Regions from separate parts of the Shewanella donghaensis genome, predicted to be linked through region 2. Evidence: predicted binding sites of a transcription regulator. Region 2 holds the regulator's gene; each other region holds the start of a gene.
What was found. The regulator sigma-54, encoded in region 2, starts transcription at its own class of promoters, with help from an activator protein. The targets are predictions, from matches to a motif close to GTTGGCACGNNNNTNGNNT.
Positions count from the first base shown of each region.

Region 1: a site for sigma-54 is predicted at 3,259-3,277, ahead of fliE (flagellar hook-basal body complex protein FliE). Genes of this name have one in related genera too.
Region 3: a site for sigma-54 is predicted at 1,487-1,505, ahead of FPK91_RS16880 (TorF family putative porin). Genes of this name have one in related genera too.

Region 1 covers NZ_CP041783.1:1,677,473-1,683,858, forward strand. The annotation lists gene fliH (flagellar assembly protein FliH) at 1-47, opposite strand, end outside; gene fliG (flagellar motor switch protein FliG) at 93-1,139, opposite strand; gene fliF (flagellar basal-body MS-ring/collar protein FliF) at 1,129-2,751, opposite strand; gene fliE (flagellar hook-basal body complex protein FliE) at 2,865-3,206, opposite strand; gene FPK91_RS07140 (sigma-54-dependent transcriptional regulator) at 3,409-4,752, opposite strand; gene FPK91_RS07145 (sensor histidine kinase) at 4,745-5,773, opposite strand; gene FPK91_RS07150 (sigma-54 dependent transcriptional regulator) at 6,020-6,386, opposite strand, start outside.
Region 2 covers NZ_CP041783.1:2,564,932-2,571,317, forward strand. The annotation lists gene kdsC (3-deoxy-manno-octulosonate-8-phosphatase KdsC) at 1-111, shown strand, start outside; gene lptC (LPS export ABC transporter periplasmic protein LptC) at 108-668, shown strand; partial or broken gene lptA (lipopolysaccharide transport periplasmic protein LptA) at 655-1,194, shown strand; gene lptB (LPS export ABC transporter ATP-binding protein) at 1,428-2,159, shown strand; gene FPK91_RS11020 (RNA polymerase factor sigma-54) at 2,292-3,782, shown strand; gene hpf (ribosome hibernation promoting factor) at 3,806-4,093, shown strand; gene ptsN (PTS IIA-like nitrogen regulatory protein PtsN) at 4,096-4,539, shown strand; gene rapZ (RNase adapter RapZ) at 4,536-5,384, shown strand; gene FPK91_RS11040 (HPr family phosphocarrier protein) at 5,452-5,724, shown strand; gene mgtE (magnesium transporter) at 5,935-6,386, shown strand, end outside.
Region 3 covers NZ_CP041783.1:3,942,287-3,948,672, reverse strand. The annotation lists gene FPK91_RS16890 (response regulator) at 10-807, shown strand; gene FPK91_RS16885 (HU family DNA-binding protein) at 1,018-1,290, shown strand; gene FPK91_RS16880 (TorF family putative porin) at 1,594-2,286, shown strand; gene FPK91_RS20975 (PA3496 family putative envelope integrity protein) at 2,583-2,759, shown strand; gene FPK91_RS16875 (hypothetical protein) at 2,879-3,265, opposite strand; gene FPK91_RS16870 (alanine/glycine:cation symporter family protein) at 3,349-4,716, opposite strand; gene FPK91_RS16865 (SRPBCC family protein) at 4,977-5,510, opposite strand; gene FPK91_RS16860 (cysteine-rich CWC family protein) at 5,689-6,003, opposite strand; gene FPK91_RS16855 (c-type cytochrome) at 6,121-6,386, opposite strand, start outside.

The sequences.
Region 1 (6,386 bases), 890 kb from region 2:
ACGCTGTCATCAATTTCATTTGATTTGTTGGTTTTAGATTCAGTCATTATATTGCCTAATGTTACTTCGGATTAAATTGGTGGTTATCGATGCTAGAGGAACTCCTCTCCGCCGCCGCCGCCAAGCATAATTTCGCCACTGTCACTTAAACGACGCGCAATAGCAAGAATCTCTTTCTGGGCGACTTCGACTTCACTGATCCTAATTGGCCCCATGGCTTCAAGATCGTCTTTAAGTAATTCTCCCGCACGCTTCGACATATTACCAACAATTTTGTCAGATAGCTGATCATCTGCACCTTTGAGCGCTTTCATTAATACGTCTTGCTGCACTTCACGAAGTAGAGCTTGAATACCGCGATCATCGACATCAATAAGGTTTTCAAACACAAACATAAGATCTTGTATTTGTTGCGCCATTTCTTCATCTGATTCACGCATAGTTTCCATGATCTGACTTTCAACGCCTGTATCTAAGAAGTTCATGATACTCGCAGCGGCTTTCAAGCCACCCATTTTAGCGGCTTGCGCACCGCCCTGACCGGCAAACTGTTTCTCCATGATATCGTTTAACTCTTGCAATGCTGCTGGCTGAACTTCTTCTAAGTTAGCAATACGCATCATTAAGTCCAAGCGAGTATTTTCTGGGAACTGGCTAAAGATTTCTGCTGCTTGATCAGGTTCTAAATAAGAAAGAACAATGGTCTGAATTTGAGGATGTTCATTTTGAATAATCGTAGCAACTTGGCGGGCATCCATCCACTTGAGTGAGTCCAATCCTTTTGCGCCACTGCCCATGATAATTTGTTCAATCAAATTACCTGCTTTATCTTCACCAAGTGCTGCTGTTAATGCTTTTCTAACGAACTCTTCACTGTTGAAACCAATTGAGGAAAACTTTTGAATTTCTTCAAGAAAAAGTTTATGCACACCAATGACTTTTTCTTGACCAAAATCTTGCATTGCCGCCATCGCCATACCCACCTTTTGAACCTGTTTAGGCTCTAGGTGTTTTAATATCGAAGCTGCATCAGCTTCGCTTAAACTCAGTAATAAAATTGCGGTTTTTTCAATACCAGAAAGATCATCAACCTTCGAGCCTGTTGATGCTTCAGCAGCTTCAGCGTTTTTATTTGCCATCGTCTTGTAACCAACTCTTAATCACTTGGGTAGATAGTTCAGGTTCATTCGCGACTAATGCCCGAATTGACTTAATCATATCATCATCTTTATGCAAATTCGGAATTTGAATAGAGCCATCATCAGCATAACTATAATCAGCTTGCTGGGTGTTGAGCATTCCTAGGGTATCTGCAGCATACTGGTCTTCAATCTCTGCAAGTTCATTACCTAAACGTGTGTCCTCAGGCATTTCAATTTCATTTGTTTTGAGTAGCTTATTCAACATTGGGCGAATAACAAACAATATGAGAACTAATACAAGGAATGCACCTAAAACAAGTTTTACAGCTCGCCAGAACCAAGGTTCTTCCCACATTTCTGGTGCAGGTAAATCTTCAATCAGCTGATCCATGAATGGGACTGTCACTACTTCTAAAGTATCACCACGTTGACTAGTAAAGCCCATGGCGCCTTCAAGTAATCGTCTAATATTAGTTAATTCTTGCTCCGTTCGTGGCACGCGAGATACCACGCCTTCTTCATCTGGCACACCTGGTTTATAATCGATTGCGACAGAAACACTGACTCTGCGAACAACACCTACTTGTTGGCGGGTATGGCTAATGGTGGTATCTAATTCAAAATTTCGAGTGGCTTCTCTAAAAGTATTTCCACTGGCTGCACTGGCTTGTTCTGCCCCGCCCACCTCTTGAGGAATATCTGACTCCATTGGCGGCTGATTTGATAACGCGCCTGGAACTCCACCCATTGATTGACCACTAGAGTTACGCTCTATTGTCATTTCACTGCGGACTGCGGGTAAATCGGGTGAAAAACGTTTTGCTGTTTGCTCAACAGCGGTGAAGTCCATATTCACATCAACTTGTGATGTGAAATTTTCAGGACCGAGGATCGGCATCAAGATTGATTCGACTTTATTGCGATATTCAGCTTCTTGTTGTTGAACAAGTTCAAGCTCACGACGTGCTCTTGATGAAGCAGCATCTTGGCTGCCAGAGTTTAATAAACGGCCATTGGAATCGGTAACGGTAACGCGCGTAGGTTCTAAGCCTTGTACTGCAGATGCGACGATATCGACAATAGCATCTACTTCTTCTTGTCCTAGACTTCCGCGGCGAACACTGACAACGACAGTGGCACTCGGTTTAGATTTATTTCGCGCAAATACATTTTCTTTAGGTAACGCTAAAATCACTTTGGCACGGCTGACACTTCTTAACTCTTCAATAATACGGGCTAAGTTTACTTCTTGGCTTTGCTTTAATCGTGCTTGCTCCATGCGTTGGCTTACACCAAAGCCACTATCTTTACTTAAGTAGTCTGTTGGCTGGCTATTAGTCTCGACACCCTCACGACCTAAAAGTAGTTTCACATTTTGATATTTATCTTCAGGAATACTCACCACATCACCAGCGATTTTATAACTGATTTTATTTTTATCGAGTACATCCAATACTTGGATCATTTCAGTAGTTTGCATTTCACCAAGAGGTCGGTATTCAGGCTCTTGCGCCCAAATCATCATGAATACAGCCAAAACTAGGCATACCGCTAACGCCAGTATCATAGTAATTTGACGCATAAAGTCTGCACCACCAAACGAACTCATCAAGCCAGGTTTATTTTCCTGCTGAATGCCGGCGTTGTCGACTGAACTTGAATCTAATACGAGGTCTGTACTCACAATATTTACCTATTATTCTTTAATGCTGTAACGAAAAATTAAACAGGCATGCTCATAATTTCTTTATAAGCTTCTACAAGTTTATTCCTAACTTGAACAGTCGCTTCAAATGCTACGCCTGATTTTTCTCTCGCAATAACGGTATCTGATAATGTCACTGTGCTATCGCCCATTTCTAAACGAGTCGCTAAGTTACCCGCATTCGTCTGTAATTCTGCGACACCACCAACAGCTTGAGATAGCAACTGACCAAAATCAGCACCTGTTGTATTACCGACTTGTTGAATCATATCCGGTTTGATTGGCGAGCCTAAATTTGGAGAGATTTCGCCACGTAAGGATTGCATTTCTTGTAAAAAAGGATTTGAGCCAATCTGCATTGTAATCTCCATTCGCCGGATAATTGACGAGTTAAAACAGTTACAATAGATTTAGCAAGTAGGATGCCAACAATAAATAATTTGCACCAAAGTGCGAGAAATGAAGTCTAAAGTGAGTTGAGTGAGGAATAAATAGCCAAAAAAGAACCGCTAGAATAACTTATAGCAGCTCTATGTTCTTTTTAGTGGCAATAATAATATTCTATGCGGGAACTTGAATTCCTAAATCTCGCATTTTAGCCATTTTATAACGAAGGGTTCTAGCACTGATCCCCAACTTTTCAGCGACGTCTTTACGACTGCCGTTACATTGGTTTAAGGTTTCCAAAATGATGACATGTTCTTGCGCCTGCAGCTCTCCACCAAGACCATCGTTATCAGCAGCTTGTGCCGGTTGCTCTTCAACTTGCAAATTAATATCTTGTGAATCAAGAATGATATCCCCAGGACAAATAAACTCATTATTATTAAGAATTAATGCCCGTTGAATTACATTGTCTAGCTCACGTACATTACCAGGCCAGCGATAAGCTAATAGACGTCGGCAAGCGGCTTCATCAAATGCTGGAACAGGTGCTATATTAAATGCTTTGGCATGCTTAACCAGTAAATGCCGCGCTAACGGTAAGATATCCGCAGGTCGTTGATTTAATGCAGGCCAAGTTAATGGGAACACATTAATTCGGTAATATAAGTCTTCCCTAAATGCCCCTGACATAGCCATAGATTTAAGGTCACGGTTGGAAGTTGCCAACACTCTCACATCCAGTGAAATGGTTTTTCGTCCACCTAAACGTTCAACTTCGCGCTCTTGCAGTACCCGTAATAATTTTGCCTGCAGACTCAATTCCATTTCTGAAATTTCATCCAGCAAAATCGTGCCACCTTGAGCTTGCTCAAATTTTCCAGGACAGGCTTGATATGCGCCGGTAAAAGCGCCTTTTTCATAACCAAATAAGGTGGCTTCGAGCATATTTTCAGGGATCGCAGCACAGTTTATGGCAATAAAAGGTTGTGTTGCTCGTGGGCTATTTTGGTGAATGTATCGGGCAAGCACTTCTTTGCCTGAGCCACTAGGTCCCATAATCATCACCGAAGCATCAGAACTGGCAACGCGTCTAGCAATGTTCAGTAGCGCCAAACTTTTGTCATCAGCCACTACGGGTTGATCGAGGTTCTGCTTTAAAGGTAAATAACGAGAGACTTGATTCAATAATACTTCTGGCGCAAATGGCTTGGCTAAATAATCAACGGCACCTAATTTAATCGCACTGACAGCACTATCAATAGTGGCAAAGGCGGTCATTAATAGCACTGGCATTTTACTTTGATGCTGCTGTAAATAATTTAATAACCCTAGCCCACCAATGCCTTCCATCTGAACATCACTGATGACCATATCAAACTCTGAGGTTTTCATCGCAATGATCGCTTCTTCGGCTGAGGCTACATCAACGCATTCATAATGCGCCAACATCAATGTATCCAATAAAGCTTCGCGAAGTGACGCATCATCTTCAACTAACAATAACTTAGCTTCACTCATGAAATGCCTCTGCTTGTTTTTCTTCTAAAATAAATGGAAAAGATAACCGTATTAAACAACCTTTATCTGGTTGTGATGAAACTTGTAATGTCCCACCATGATTTCTAACCACAGTATGAACAACCGCTAAACCTAATCCTGTACCCTGGCTTTTAGTGGTAAAAAAGGGCTCAAGGATCTGTTGCTGCATATCTACTGATAACCCTTTACCGTTATCAATCACATCAATATTAATACCTTTTTCATCAGCACCAGTAATGATCCGAATTTCAGAAGCATTCGCCTCTAAGCTATTCATCACTAAATTATTAATCGCAGAACTGAGCGCATTAGAATTAGCGAGAATTTCTTTATCAGTATGGTCAAAAAAATGTAACGTACACTGTTTACTTTCTGCTATTGGCTCACAATTGGCCAGTACGGGATCTATTATAGTTGCAGTAGAGACAGCTGTAGCAGCACCATCCTGCTTATTTCTAGCCATAAGCAGCATGTCATTAACTTGGCGTTCTAGTTCATTCAGTCTATCCACTAACTTACCCTGAAAACGCTTTTTAGCCACATCATTTAATTTAGGACTCGCAAGGTTTGACGCATAAAGCATCGCGGCAGACAGTGGCGTGCGAACTTGATGTGCCAGTGTTGCAACCATTTTCCCCAATGCAGATAAGCGCTGTAGATGAGATAAATTCTTTTGAAGCAAACGCGTTTCAGTCAAATCAGTTAACACAATCAGCTGGCCAGGCTCCGGTGATAACGGCGTTATAGCGAGTTTAACTCTGCGACCATCTTTTAATGAAACTTCATGTCCATCATCATCTTGCGGAGAGAAAGCGCGATTAATGATATCAAACCATTTAGCACCTTGTAGTGGACGACCTAATAACTCTGTCGCCACTGGGTTTGCCAATGTGACGACACCATCGCCATTAAGAATTACAACACCAGATGGCATAGCCTGAAGAATATGTGCCATTTGATTTGACATATTAGCAGCCTTTTTCGGGAGTGAATGTTCCATCTTTTCAGCAGATGAAGCCTCATCAGTGATATAGGCAGGCACAGCCACTTCACTATAGCTTTCAGAGAATGCTTGCTGAATCGCTATTTTTTGTGCTGAATACATGTTCACTCCGTCAAAATAATTACTTTGATAGTGCTAATGCATTTGATATGCCAGTTTAAAGTTTACTGTTCACAGAAACAAAAAAAGCATGCCTATATGACATGCTTTTTTATTAAAATTAAAAAGTTAGCTGAAAGGATATTAATCCTTACTCATGCCATATTTACGCATTTTTTCAACTAACGTTGTTCTACGGATACCTAACATTTCAGCCGCTCTCGCCACAACACTGTCTTGCTGTTCAAGCGCTTGACGTATCATATCAATCTCAAGCTCGGCTAAAAGATCCTTAAGATTAACCCCTTCAGGTGGAAGCTCACTTGGAAAACGCGTCTCAGGTAACTCAATTGGCTCTTCATCACTGAATATCGACGCTAAAGCATCACGCTCTTGTTGTTCTTCACTGATTTCTACGCAGTATTCTGGCACATCAATGTAGCGATACTTTCTAGGAAGATCATTTACATCGACTAAACCACCAGGGAACAAAATAGTAAGACGTTCAACT
Region 2 (6,386 bases):
TGTCACATGACCACTACGATAAATGGCGGCAATGGTGCTTTAAGAGAACTTACCGATTTGCTGTTGTTGAGCCAGGACAAGTTTGAAAATGCCCACGGAATGAGTATATGAGTCGAGTCACCCTCGCGATAATTGGTTTTTTCGGTGCCGCTCTGGTTCTTTACTGGCAAGTGCAGGTAAAGCGAAGTGAAAAGGAAGCAAATACATTGCCAGGCCCTGTTCGACCCGACTTTATTGCCAATGATTTGCGTAGCACAGAATTTAACGAACAAGGTGTAGTGCAAAGTCGCGTATCAGCTAAACATATGGAACACTTTCAACAAACAAATGTAACCTTATTTACTGAACCTGTTTATCTCATCTACCCTGATGACGGTAAAGCTGAATGGCAATTAACTGCAGACGTTGGCAAGCTAAATAAAGAAACAGGCAAAGTAGTATTAGAAAATAATGTTATTATTGATGCAATAAACATCGATGAACCAGTACAATCTTTGACAACGACCATGTTATCACTCGATTTAAATACGATGATCATGACCTCAGATAGACAGATTGTTGTCACTGGACAAGATTTCAATATACAAGGCCTTGGCCTTTATGCTGATTTAAATGCTCAAGAACTTGAGTTATTAAGTCAAGTCGAAGGAACATATGAAGCAAAGTAAAATTTTTATCATCTCACTGCTAAGCTTAGTGAGTATTTCTAGCGCCTACGCTAAAGAAGGCGATTTGCAACAAGAGCTAAAAGTTGCTGCTAACAGCCAAAAAGCTGACATTAAAAACAATCAGGTGATATTTTTTGGACCCGTCAATGTCACTCAAGGCACGATTAATATCAATGCAGACGAATTACGTGCATTTGGTACAGAAAGTGGCACAAGAAAGACCATGGTAGCGACTGGTAATCCAGCCACCTTCTCACAGGAGTTGGATGACGGTCGTATTGGTACAGCCAGTGCAAATGAGATTAAATATGAACTAGCAACCAGTATCCTAACCTTAAAAGGTAATGCCAAACTGGATCAAGCAGGTAGCCAGGTGACGGGCAACTTAATAAGCTATAATATTGATAAACAACAACTTATTGCAGAAAGCTTAGGCGACGGTAAAGATCGGGTTATCACTATTTTTCAGCCAGAAAACCATCCTGAACTCATAGACGAAGAAAAAGCTGAACCTTCTTTACCAGAAGCGCAGCCTTTACCAGAATCAACAAACGGTTTAGAAGATGATGCTATAGAAGCGCTAGATGGCGCTGTCGAAGAAAATGTCGAAAAAGCGGTTGAACAAGGTTCGCCAACCGTAAGCGAAGAAAATAACCAGGTCACAGCAGACATAACTAATACTGCTGAATCAGTCATCGAATCAACCGAAATTGAGACAACGACACCATCAATTGTCCCTACTGCTGAGCAAAATAACTGATGACACAGATAACGTTAACAGCTGAAAACCTCGCCAAGAGTTATAAAAGTCGTCAAGTCGTAAAAGACGTCAGCCTAACCGTAAAGACAGGTCAAATAGTCGGATTACTTGGCCCTAATGGTGCAGGTAAAACCACTACGTTTTATATGGTTGTTGGCCTTGTTAAAAGTGATAAAGGTCGTATTCTTATTGATGATGACGATTTGACCGCCGATCCAATGCATTTACGTGCTCGAAAAGGCATTGGGTATTTACCGCAAGAAGCCAGCATTTTTCGTAAACTCACCGTTCACGATAATATTATGGCGGTATTACAGACACGTAAAAACCTTTCTGCAGATGAACGTATTGAGCAACTTGAACACTTACTAGAAGAGTTCAACATCACTCATATTCGTGATAGCCAAGGTATGGCTTTATCTGGTGGTGAACGCCGCCGTGTTGAAATAGCTCGGGCATTAGCCGCTAATCCTAAATTTATTTTATTGGATGAGCCTTTTGCAGGTGTAGATCCTATCTCTGTGATAGACATCAAGAAAATAATTCAACAACTAAAAAGTCGAGGCTTAGGTGTGCTAATTACTGACCACAATGTACGTGAAACGCTCGATGTATGTGAGCGAGCTTACATTGTAAGTCATGGAAATTTGATTGCTGAAGGAACACCTGCTGAGATCTTAGACAATCAGCAAGTTAGGTCAGTATACTTAGGTGAACAATTCAAGCTATAGTTAGCACTAATCAGTTTTTAGTATGGCATTCGCGGCCAACATGGTTTCTTTTTAGATTCTATTTCTAGCAACACAATATAGAGTCCACCAATCTAGCCGCGATGATGATATTCAATTAGGGATAAGCGGTACATGAAAGCCTCACTCCAACTCAAAATGGGTCAGCATTTAACCATGACCCCACAGCTGCAACAGGCGATTCGCTTATTGCAGCTTTCGTCATTGGAGCTACAGCAAGAAATTCAGCAAGCACTTGATTCTAACCCACTATTGGAGCTCGAAGATGAGTTTGTAAAAGCTAAAGAGCCGGTTAAAGAAAATGACCAACAAACTGATACCGACTTTAGTGACAATAGCCAAGTTACCGTTGAAAAAGATACCTCTACCGTCGATACCACTGAATCACTCACCAAAGAATCGATGCCAGATGAATTACCAATGGATACCACTTGGGATGAAGTCTATTCTGCTTCACCGGGTTCGGGATCCGGTTCTGGCGCAGTTTCAGCTGGTGATGACATGCCTTTTCAAGGTGAAACCAGTGAAGGATTATATGAACACTTAGAATGGCAGAAAAATCTCACCCCATTCTCAGAAAATGACTTAGTCATTGCCACCGCTATTATCGAAGGTATTGACGATCGCGGTTACCTAACACAAAGCACCGACGACATTTTATTATCGTTAGGCAACGAAGAAATTGAGCTCGATGAAGTTGAAGCTGTTCTCAAACGCGTACAGCATTTTGATCCGGTAGGAGTGGCAGCCAGAGATTTAAGCGAATGCTTAATGATTCAGCTAGGTCAGTATCCTGACGAAATACCTTGTTTAGACAATGTAAAATTACTTATCAAAGATTATTTGGATTTAATTGCAGGTCGTGATTTCAGATTGTTAATGCGTAAAACCAAGCTTAAAGAAGATGATTTACGTGAAGCGATTGAGTTTATTCAAACCTTAAATCCACGCCCTGGCTTACAAATCACCTCAGTTAAAGACGAGTACGTCATTCCTGATGTCACGGTTTTAAAAAAGAGTGGCCGTTGGGTAGTAGAACTCAATCCTGATAATATGCCTAAGATTGGTGTTAATCAGCAATATGCCGCTATGGCGAAAGGTTCTTCTAATCAAGCTGACAGTCAATTTATTCGCGGACACTTACAAGAAGCAAAATGGTTTATTAAAAGTATTGATAGCCGCAATGAAACCTTATTAAAAGTTGCTAATTGTATCGTGCAATTTCAACAAGGATTTTTTGAATTCGGGGAAGAAGCAATGAAGCCAATGGTGCTTAATGATATTGCCGAAGCCGTTGAAATGCATGAGTCGACAATTTCCCGAGTTACCACCCAGAAATATATGCACACCCCTCGGGGACTTTTTGAACTAAAATATTTCTTCTCTAGCCATGTCAGTACAGATGATGGTGGAGAATGTTCTTCTACAGCAATTCGTGCATTTATTAAAAAGCTTGTTGCTGCAGAGAATCAGAAAAAGCCACTTAGTGATAGTAAAATGGCGACACTATTGGCTGAACAAGGGATTAACGTTGCTCGGCGTACGATCGCCAAATATCGTGAAGCAATGCTCATCCCTCCGTCAAACCAACGCAAAAGTTTATAACGATTGTAATCGGAGGATGATATATGCAAATTAACCTGACTGGGAACCATATCGAAATAACCCAATCTTTACGCGAATATGTGCAAACAAAATTTTCAAAGCTTGAACGACACTTCGAACAGATCAATAATGTTCACGTTGTGCTCGATGTACAAAAGTTGCAACAAATTGCCGAAGCTAAACTGCACCTTAAAGGCGGTGAAGTATTTGCTGTATCGCGAAATGCTGATATGTATGTGGCAATAGACGCCCTGATAGATAAGTTAGACCGTCAGGTAATTAAACATAAAGAGAAGCTAACTAAACACTAACGATGGAACTTCGCACCATCCTGCAGCCGGCGTGCACAACCTGCGCCACGCCGGGCAGTAAGAAAAAGGTACTGGAATTAATCAGCAATTTAATGGCTGCCCAGTACCCGACCCTATCTTCACAGGCTATTTTTGAAAGTCTAATAGCGCGTGAAAAAATGGGCAGTACAGGAATAGGAAATGGCATAGCAATTCCTCACGGTCGATTAGATGATATCGATGAGCCCATTGCTATCTTAATTAAATGCGAAGAAGCCATTGCCTTTGATGCCATTGACAAGCAACCCGTTGATATTTTATTTGCGCTTCTTGTGCCCGCAGATCAGTGCCAGCAACATTTAAGCACTTTATCTACCATGGCCGAGAAACTCAGTGATAAATTGATACTTAAACGACTTCGAAAGAGTCATGACGCTACAGAACTTTATCAGGTTATTACTGCATGAAACTTGTCATTGTATCGGGACGTTCAGGTTCGGGGAAATCAGTTGCACTGAGAGTGCTTGAAGACCTAGGTTATTATTGTGTTGATAACCTGCCACTACCGTTAATAGGTAGTCTACTTGAACAGCTCAAAGATAGTAATGAGCTAGTCGCTATCAGCGTCGATGTTCGTAATATCGAAGAGCAAGGAAAAGTACTGCAAGAGCAAATAGCACTGCTATCCGATGATACAACGATAACCAGTTTCTTTTTAAATGCTAACGATCAAGTTTTACTTAAACGTTATAGTGAAACTCGCAGATTACACCCACTCTCGAAAAATCAAATTTCTTTGCAAGAAGCCATTAAGCTTGAAGGTCGATTACTTGAGCCAATTGCTAAATTAGTCGATCACTATATCGACACCTCGCAAACGAATATTTATGACTTAAGTGATCATGTTAGACAGATTTTATTAGGCAGTGTTGATAAAGAATTAGTGATACATTTTGAATCGTTCGGATTCAAACATGGTATGCCAACTGAAGCAGACTTTATGTTTGATGTGCGCTTTTTACCTAACCCACATTGGGAAACAGATTTAAGACCGCTAACAGGTCTTGATGAACCGGTACAAGAATTTCTAGGCAGGCAAACCCTGGTAAATAAGTTTATCTGGCAAATAGAGAACTTATTTGAAACCTGGATGCCGCATTTAGAACGTAATAATCGCAGCTATCTAACCATTGCAATCGGCTGTACCGGCGGGCAACACCGCTCAGTTTATATCGCTGATCAATTAGCAAAACGGTTTGGCAATTCTAAACATCAAGTGAGCGCTCGCCATAGAGAATTAGATGCTAAATAATAGTACCAAGAAAAATACTCAAACGGGCACTGGACCTGGGACAGAGAGCTCATCTTCAAAGCCATCGATCTCGCTTTCAAAACAAATCACCATCAGCAATAAGCTTGGCTTACACGCCAGAGCGGCAACTAAGTTGGCCATTCTAGCCACTGAATTTGAAGCAAACATCACCCTAATCCAAGGCGAAAAGCACGCCAGTGCAGCCAGTGTTTTAGGTTTATTGATGCTAGAAAGTGGCATTGGCAAAGTGATTACAGTTCAATCTGAGGGTGTGGATGCTGAAAAGGCACTTGAGGCGGTCTGCAAACTGATTAATGACAAGTTTGACGAAGAAAATTAATTCGTACTCCCCATTCTTATTGTTAGCACAACCACTTAAGCTTTAATCCTAATATTTATCTGCATTTGTTAGCTATACTCAAGTTCAGCAGTCAACAACATCCTATAAACGTACATTATTTACACATCAAATTCTCAAGCATTAGAAACTTCTTCATCCTTTCCACAGAGTTAAGTTAACATTAACCATCGTCTTTTTTAGGAGTGGCCAATGGGTATCGAAGTCATCGACAGCGAGCTTACCGAACAGCGTCTTAATAAGCTGACCCAAGCATTAGGCAGCGGTATGTTCGTCCATGTCAGAAATATGCTTCATGATATGGCGGCTTCTGATGTAGCACTGATTCTTGAATCGTCCCCCCCAAAAACACGTCAAGTTTTATGGCAGCTAATCGATCATGAACAAGCAGGTGAAATCCTGGAAGAATTGGGGGAAGAGTTAAAAGATTCACTTATCAGCGGTATGACACCTGAAAAAGTAGCCCAAGCAACCTCAGGAATGGACACCGATGACTTAGCTTATATTTTAAGAAGCTTACCTGATGCAGTTTACAAAAAAGTACTGCAATCGATGAGTAGCCAAGATCGTCACCGTGTCGAACAAGCCCTGGCCTACCCTGATGATACTGCTGGCAGTATCATGAACACAGATACCGTCACCTT
Region 3 (6,386 bases), 1.4 Mb from region 2:
AAGTATGCCATGAGCCAATTATCTCCAAGCGAATTATCTATTTTGCTACTTGAACCTTCTGATGTTCAACGCAAAATTATTATGTCTCGCCTGCAACAAGAAGGCGTAAGCAGTATTCAAACAGCCGCCAATATAGCCCAAGCTAAAGAAATCATTGCTCGGCATACTCCCGATTTGATTGTCAGCGCACTGCATTTTGATGATGGTGAAGCGACTGAACTTCTCAGTTTTATAAAACAAGATACCCACTATAAAGATATCCAATTTATGCTGGTATCCAGTGAATGTCGCCGCGAACAATTAGAAATATTCAGGCAATCTGGGGTCGTGGCAATTTTGCCAAAACCTTTTGCAGCGGATCATTTAGCCACAGCATTAAACTCAACCATTGATTTAATCAGTAATGACGAGTTGGATTTAAGCCATTTTGACGTGCAAGACATTCGCACATTGGTGGTTGATGATAGCCGTATGGCGCGTAACGTTATTAAACGCACAATAACCAATCTAGGTATAAGAATTATTGTTGAAGCCACTGACGGTGCAGAAGCAATTGAATTGATGCAGCAACAGATGTTTGATTTAGTCATTACTGACTACAATATGCCCAGTGTCGATGGACTGGCGCTAACGCAATATATTCGTAACGAAAGCCAACAGTCACATATTCCCATTTTGATGGTGTCTTCAGAGGCCAATGATACCCATTTAAGTAATGTCTCAAGTGCAGGTGTCAATGCCCTTTGTGATAAACCATTCGAGCCAAAACTTGTTAAACAGTTACTCTATCAATTACTCGAAGAATAACTCGTCTGACTATATTTTCAGTCACATAAACACTTGAAGACAATTAAAACAGCGTAAAAACAATCCAAAGTGCTAATAAAAAGCCCAAAAGGCACCATTTTACAAAAATGCTGCACATTAATAAGATAAAAGGCTTTTAAACCCCCATGGCTTATGGCATGTTAATCTAGTTTTAATTAAACACATCTATGGAAAGCAGAGAATATCAACATGAACAAAAGTGAATTAATTGCAAAAATCGCAGAAAATGCTGAGTTAACAAAAGCTGAAGCAGGTCGTGCACTAAAGTCTTTTGAAGAAACTGTTACTGAAGCCATGAAAAATGGTGACAAGATTTCTATCGTAGGTTTTGGTTCTTTCGAAACATCAGTTCGCGCAGCACGTACAGGTCGTAACCCACAAACGGGTAAAGAAATTCAAATTGCTGAAGCAACTGTACCAAAGTTCAAAGCTGGTAAAACGTTAAAAGATAGCGTTAACTAAAAACCGCTTTAACGATAAAACCTCCTTCTTGGAGGTTTTTTTATGCCTTGACCTTTATAAACACAGAAAACTATTTCAGTAAATTCCACACTTAAAACGCACAAAAAAAGTGCAGCTCTGCCTCATTGAGATGCACCATTGTTGCCACATATTAGCGCATGTTTATATAAGATGCTGATTTAGAATGGTTTATAAACATGGCACATCATTAGCAATATCCCCTTCAGATAAATCAACATTTAGCTCAGCGGTCTGACTTTTATGCTGAGACTAAATGAAAATAAAAACTTTAAGGGAATGAAAATGAAAAAATCACTATATCAAGCTATTGCGCTATCGACCGGCTTACTAATGAGCGCCACAGCTTTTGCTGAAGTAACAGGTAATATTGGTGCGACCTCTAACTACCTATGGCGCGGTGTATCTCAAACAGGGGATAGTGTCGCTGTTCAGGGCGGCGTAGATTACGAGAATGAATCTGGTTTTTATGCTGGTACTTGGGCATCTAATGTCGATTTTGGCGACGGTACAAGCTATGAGCTTGATCTATACGCAGGATATGGTGGCAGTATCACTGAAGATCTAAGCTACGACATTAACTATTTATATTATGCTTACCCAGACTCGCCTGGTAGCGTTGATTTTGGTGAAGTGTCTGTGGGATTAGCATGGAAATGGTTAGACGTTTCCTACTCGCACACAGTTAATGGAGGCGATGATATCGCTTCAGGAACATTAGATTCAAAAGACATGATGTATGCTCAAGCTAACTTAACGTTCCCGTTAACCGAAAAGCTTTCACTTGGTATTCACTATGGTTATTCAGATGGCGATATCATCACTAGTTGGTTTGGAACTGATAGCTACTCAGAATATAACGTCTCTTTGAGCACAGATACTGACTTCGGAACCATCTCATTCATGGCTTCTGATACCGATTTAGACGATGACGATGCTAAAATCGTTTTAGGTTATTCATATAGCTTTGGTCTATAAGCGCTGATATAACTTTTCATGCAGTAATGCATGAACGTCATTCATAAAAACGTCACCCTTGGGTGGCGTTTTTATTATTTATCCATAAAAATCCACTGACAGAATTAAGCATTTTTTTTAATTGCTGCTACATTCAAATTAACAGGTTATTTTATTAAATTAAATTTTGCCTTACTGGCTGCATTAATCATATTCAACGTTCTTGTAGTAAATAACCATAAGTGTTCAAGGAAGGATTATCGTTCATTAGAGTAGCTATCGCGGCTTACAACAACACCAGAGATGAGGATAAAGTGATGGCTAATATTACTGAAACTATCCCAAATGACACTGAAATTGACGCCATGGTGTCACCAAAAAATAGACGTTCTGCAGAGATAATTGAACGAAAAAGACAAGTAAAACGTCGATTAGATGAATATCTAGAACAAGCAGAGTTACGTAGAAGCATAGGGGACGATGACTTTTTTTAGCCGTGCTATCACTAAGATGTGAAAACTAAGATGTGAGAACTAAGATTTGAGAATTATCATATGTGTTGCTTCAACAGCGCTTTTTAAGCCTTAACCAACTGTAGTTAAGCTAATTTTTATTATTTTATTTCGTACGCTAAGCCTCTACATTCTTGATACACAGAACAACCAATTAAACTACCTTCTCCGCACTGTGTAATCACCAGTGCATTACCGCCAATTTCTGCGGTCTGAACTTTTAAATTTTTCTTCAAATCAAACAAGCTGGCTCTATCTGTTAAGTCAGGCTTATATGAATCACGACAATAACTTGCAACCACCTCTCCTAGAGGGACGTTATCATGACGATACACTTCACTCGGTTCGTAAATATCTACTGTGGTAGATTTATATCGGTAATCAGCAGCTTCAGATACATTGGTTTTAAAGCTCATATTATTGCAGCCGAACAACACTGAGACAGATAATATAACCAGTGCAGATTTTGAAATATTGACTCTTTGCATAAAACGCCTATTTATAAAAAAGGTATAACCTTCACGGCTATACCTTTTGTATATCAACAATGATAAAAACATCTAAAAATATGTTACACACTTGCCTTAAGCGCTTTTTGCTTGGCAAAGTACTCGCGAGTCAAACCAAATACCACAGGACTAAGCAGTGCCAAGGCAATTAAGTTTGGAATGGCCATCATTGCATTGAGCGTATCAGCCAATAGCCAAATAAACTCTAATGAACTTACGGCGCCGATTGGCACCACGAGCGTCCAAATTAAACGAAATGGTTTTACCGCTTTATCACCAAATAAGTATTGAACACACTTCTCACTGTAAAAACTCCATCCTAGAATAGTCGTGAAAGCAAACACAGCAAGCGCTACCGCCACAATGTAATTACCCATAGGTATTGCATGAGAAAACGCGAACGAGGTCAGTGCTGCGCCATTTTCGCCAGATGTCCAAGCACCCGAAACGATAATAGCTAACCCCGTAATTGAACACACGATTATGGTATCAATGAACGTACCTAACATAGCAATTAAGCCTTGCTTAACCGGATCGTTTGTTTGCGCTGCAGCATGTGCAATCGGCGCACTACCCAGACCCGCCTCGTTTGAAAACACACCACGCGCGACACCAAAACGAATAGCGGCCCATACAGCCGCGCCAGCAAAGCCGCCTTGAGCAGCGACAGGGTTAAACGCGCTATGAATAATTAATTCAAATGCTGCAGGAATTTGGTCAGCATAGACCACCAACACAGCTAAACCCGCAGTGATATAAAATAAAGTCATTAATGGCACTAATTTACCAGCAACATCAGCAATACGTTTAATACCGCCCATCAGTACTGCACCCACTAACACCATTAATACTAGGCCTGTAATCCAGTTTGGCACGCCAAAGTTAGAACTCATTGCATCAGCTACAGAGTTTGTTTGCACAGTATTACCAATACCAAACCCAGCGATAGAGCCCATAACAGCAAATGCGGTACCTAACCAAGCCCACTTGCTGCCCAAGCCATTCTTAATGTAATACATCGGCCCACCGACATGATTACCATTACTGTCTTTTTCGCGATACTTAACCGCCAGAACCGCTTCGGCAAACTTAGTCGCCATGCCCACTAACGCGGTACACCACATCCAAAATAACGCACCAGGACCACCGATAACGATAGCCGTTGCGACCCCGGCAATATTACCCGTACCAATCGTGGCAGAAAGCGATGTCATCAGCGCATTAAAAGGACTGATTTCACCTTTGCCTTCACTATCGCTGTCAGTGCTTCTGCCTGACCATAATAGTTTGAAGCCCGTGCCTAATTTTAGGATTGGCATTAACTTAAGTCCGATAGACAAAAATAATCCCACTCCTAAAATCATCACCAGCATGGGGACGCCCCATACGACGCCGTTTATCCAGCCCAGAGTTGCAGTTAGTGCTTCCATTGAAAACCTCATAATGAGTTAAATATTTATAGTTATTATTAATCGATCTTTTTAATCGTTATTTTTTATAGTTTTAGCGCTTATCCATTGAAAACGGATAAGCGCGGAATTCAGATTACCTGCATTGGCGCAAAATTGGAAACACCAGCGTAGTTCAAACAGTGTAAATTTCGTAATAACAACTATTAATCATCAGGTTAAATAACTTAATTTATAAAAAATTGATAATTAAAGTAGCGCTTAAAGCTCTGTTATGGCGATTAATCTAATATCACTTTTAAATTATCTAAGCCTTGTTGCAAGTCATTACCAATCATCGCTTCAAAATCAATAAACAAAAACGTCAAGTTCATTGGGTAATCTATGTGACCGCTAAATCCCCATTTCACCAAGGTTTTATCTGCTGAAATGGCTTCAGTGGTCATGTAGGCAGGTTCAGTTGCTTCAAAAGGGCTCAAAAAACGTAATTCGAAATCGATTCTTTCACCTTCAAGGATATTAAGAATTTCTTGTTCACCAACACCCACATCAGGGTTTTCGCTAGACCAAGCAGAAATAAAGCCAACAGTAGCATCCGTTCCTGTAAATCTTTTTTCCATATTGGGATCTATTTGAGCCCACTTACTAAAGTTATTTTGATTTTTTAGATGCTTAACATAATCAAAAACCAAAGGTTTCGGCTGATTGATTATTACACTGCGCTCAACATCATAAGTTTGAGAGACAAATAATGCGACGATGAAAGGAAGCGATATGAGGGTTGCGATAACAATGGCTATTTTTTTTATCATCATTTATTTCCATATACTGAGTATTTAAAATGCAGCAAGTAAAACGCGCGGATCTAATAAGTACTCAGTATATCAACAGCATTGCGCATCACAATTAATTTTAACAAAGTAACAACAAGACTGAAGTGAATGGGATAAAGAGGGACAACTAAGGGTTTTAAGCGCTGAAGATTAAAAGTTATTAGACTGACAGTTTTTTATAACAGCTCTGACAAACACACGCTTGGCCTTTTAAATCATCCAAAACTCTTGGAATTATCGACGCTTTGGTAGATTGAGCTAAACACCAACAATCTTGGATCGATTTACCCACGCTCACAGCACATTGATTTGCTTGCTGACAAACGGGACAAATTAACGGTTCATCAGGTTGTTTAATAGCAGTGGATTGCCTAATAGCTGGGTCACCAATTGTTAATTTGTTAAAAGTTGATTGGCTACTATTTGTTTCGTTATTAGATACTTGATCAGGTGAGAATATTTCAACATCAGCCATTTTATTCACTTCTTCATTCGATAGGTTTATGACATAAATTAAAAATCGGTACTTAGAATTTAACCTCTAAATACCGATTCTACTCTATTCCATCATTTTACATGCTAATGAGATGCTTTATTTTGATGCTGGCGCATTGGGGTAAGCTTTTGACCCTAATACGCTACCCGCACCGGCTTTACCATAATAACCATCGTGTTGATGATAGCTTTTTTGCGTATCTGATAAGTTGCCTTTATAGCGAGGATCCTGAGGACGCTCATGTGAATTCACATATGCAGCCACATCCCAAGCTTGTTGAACTGACAATTGGATACTCTTGCCCAGCGGCATGTTTTCATAAATAAAGTTAGCCGCGGTATTCACTCGATGCATACCTGCGC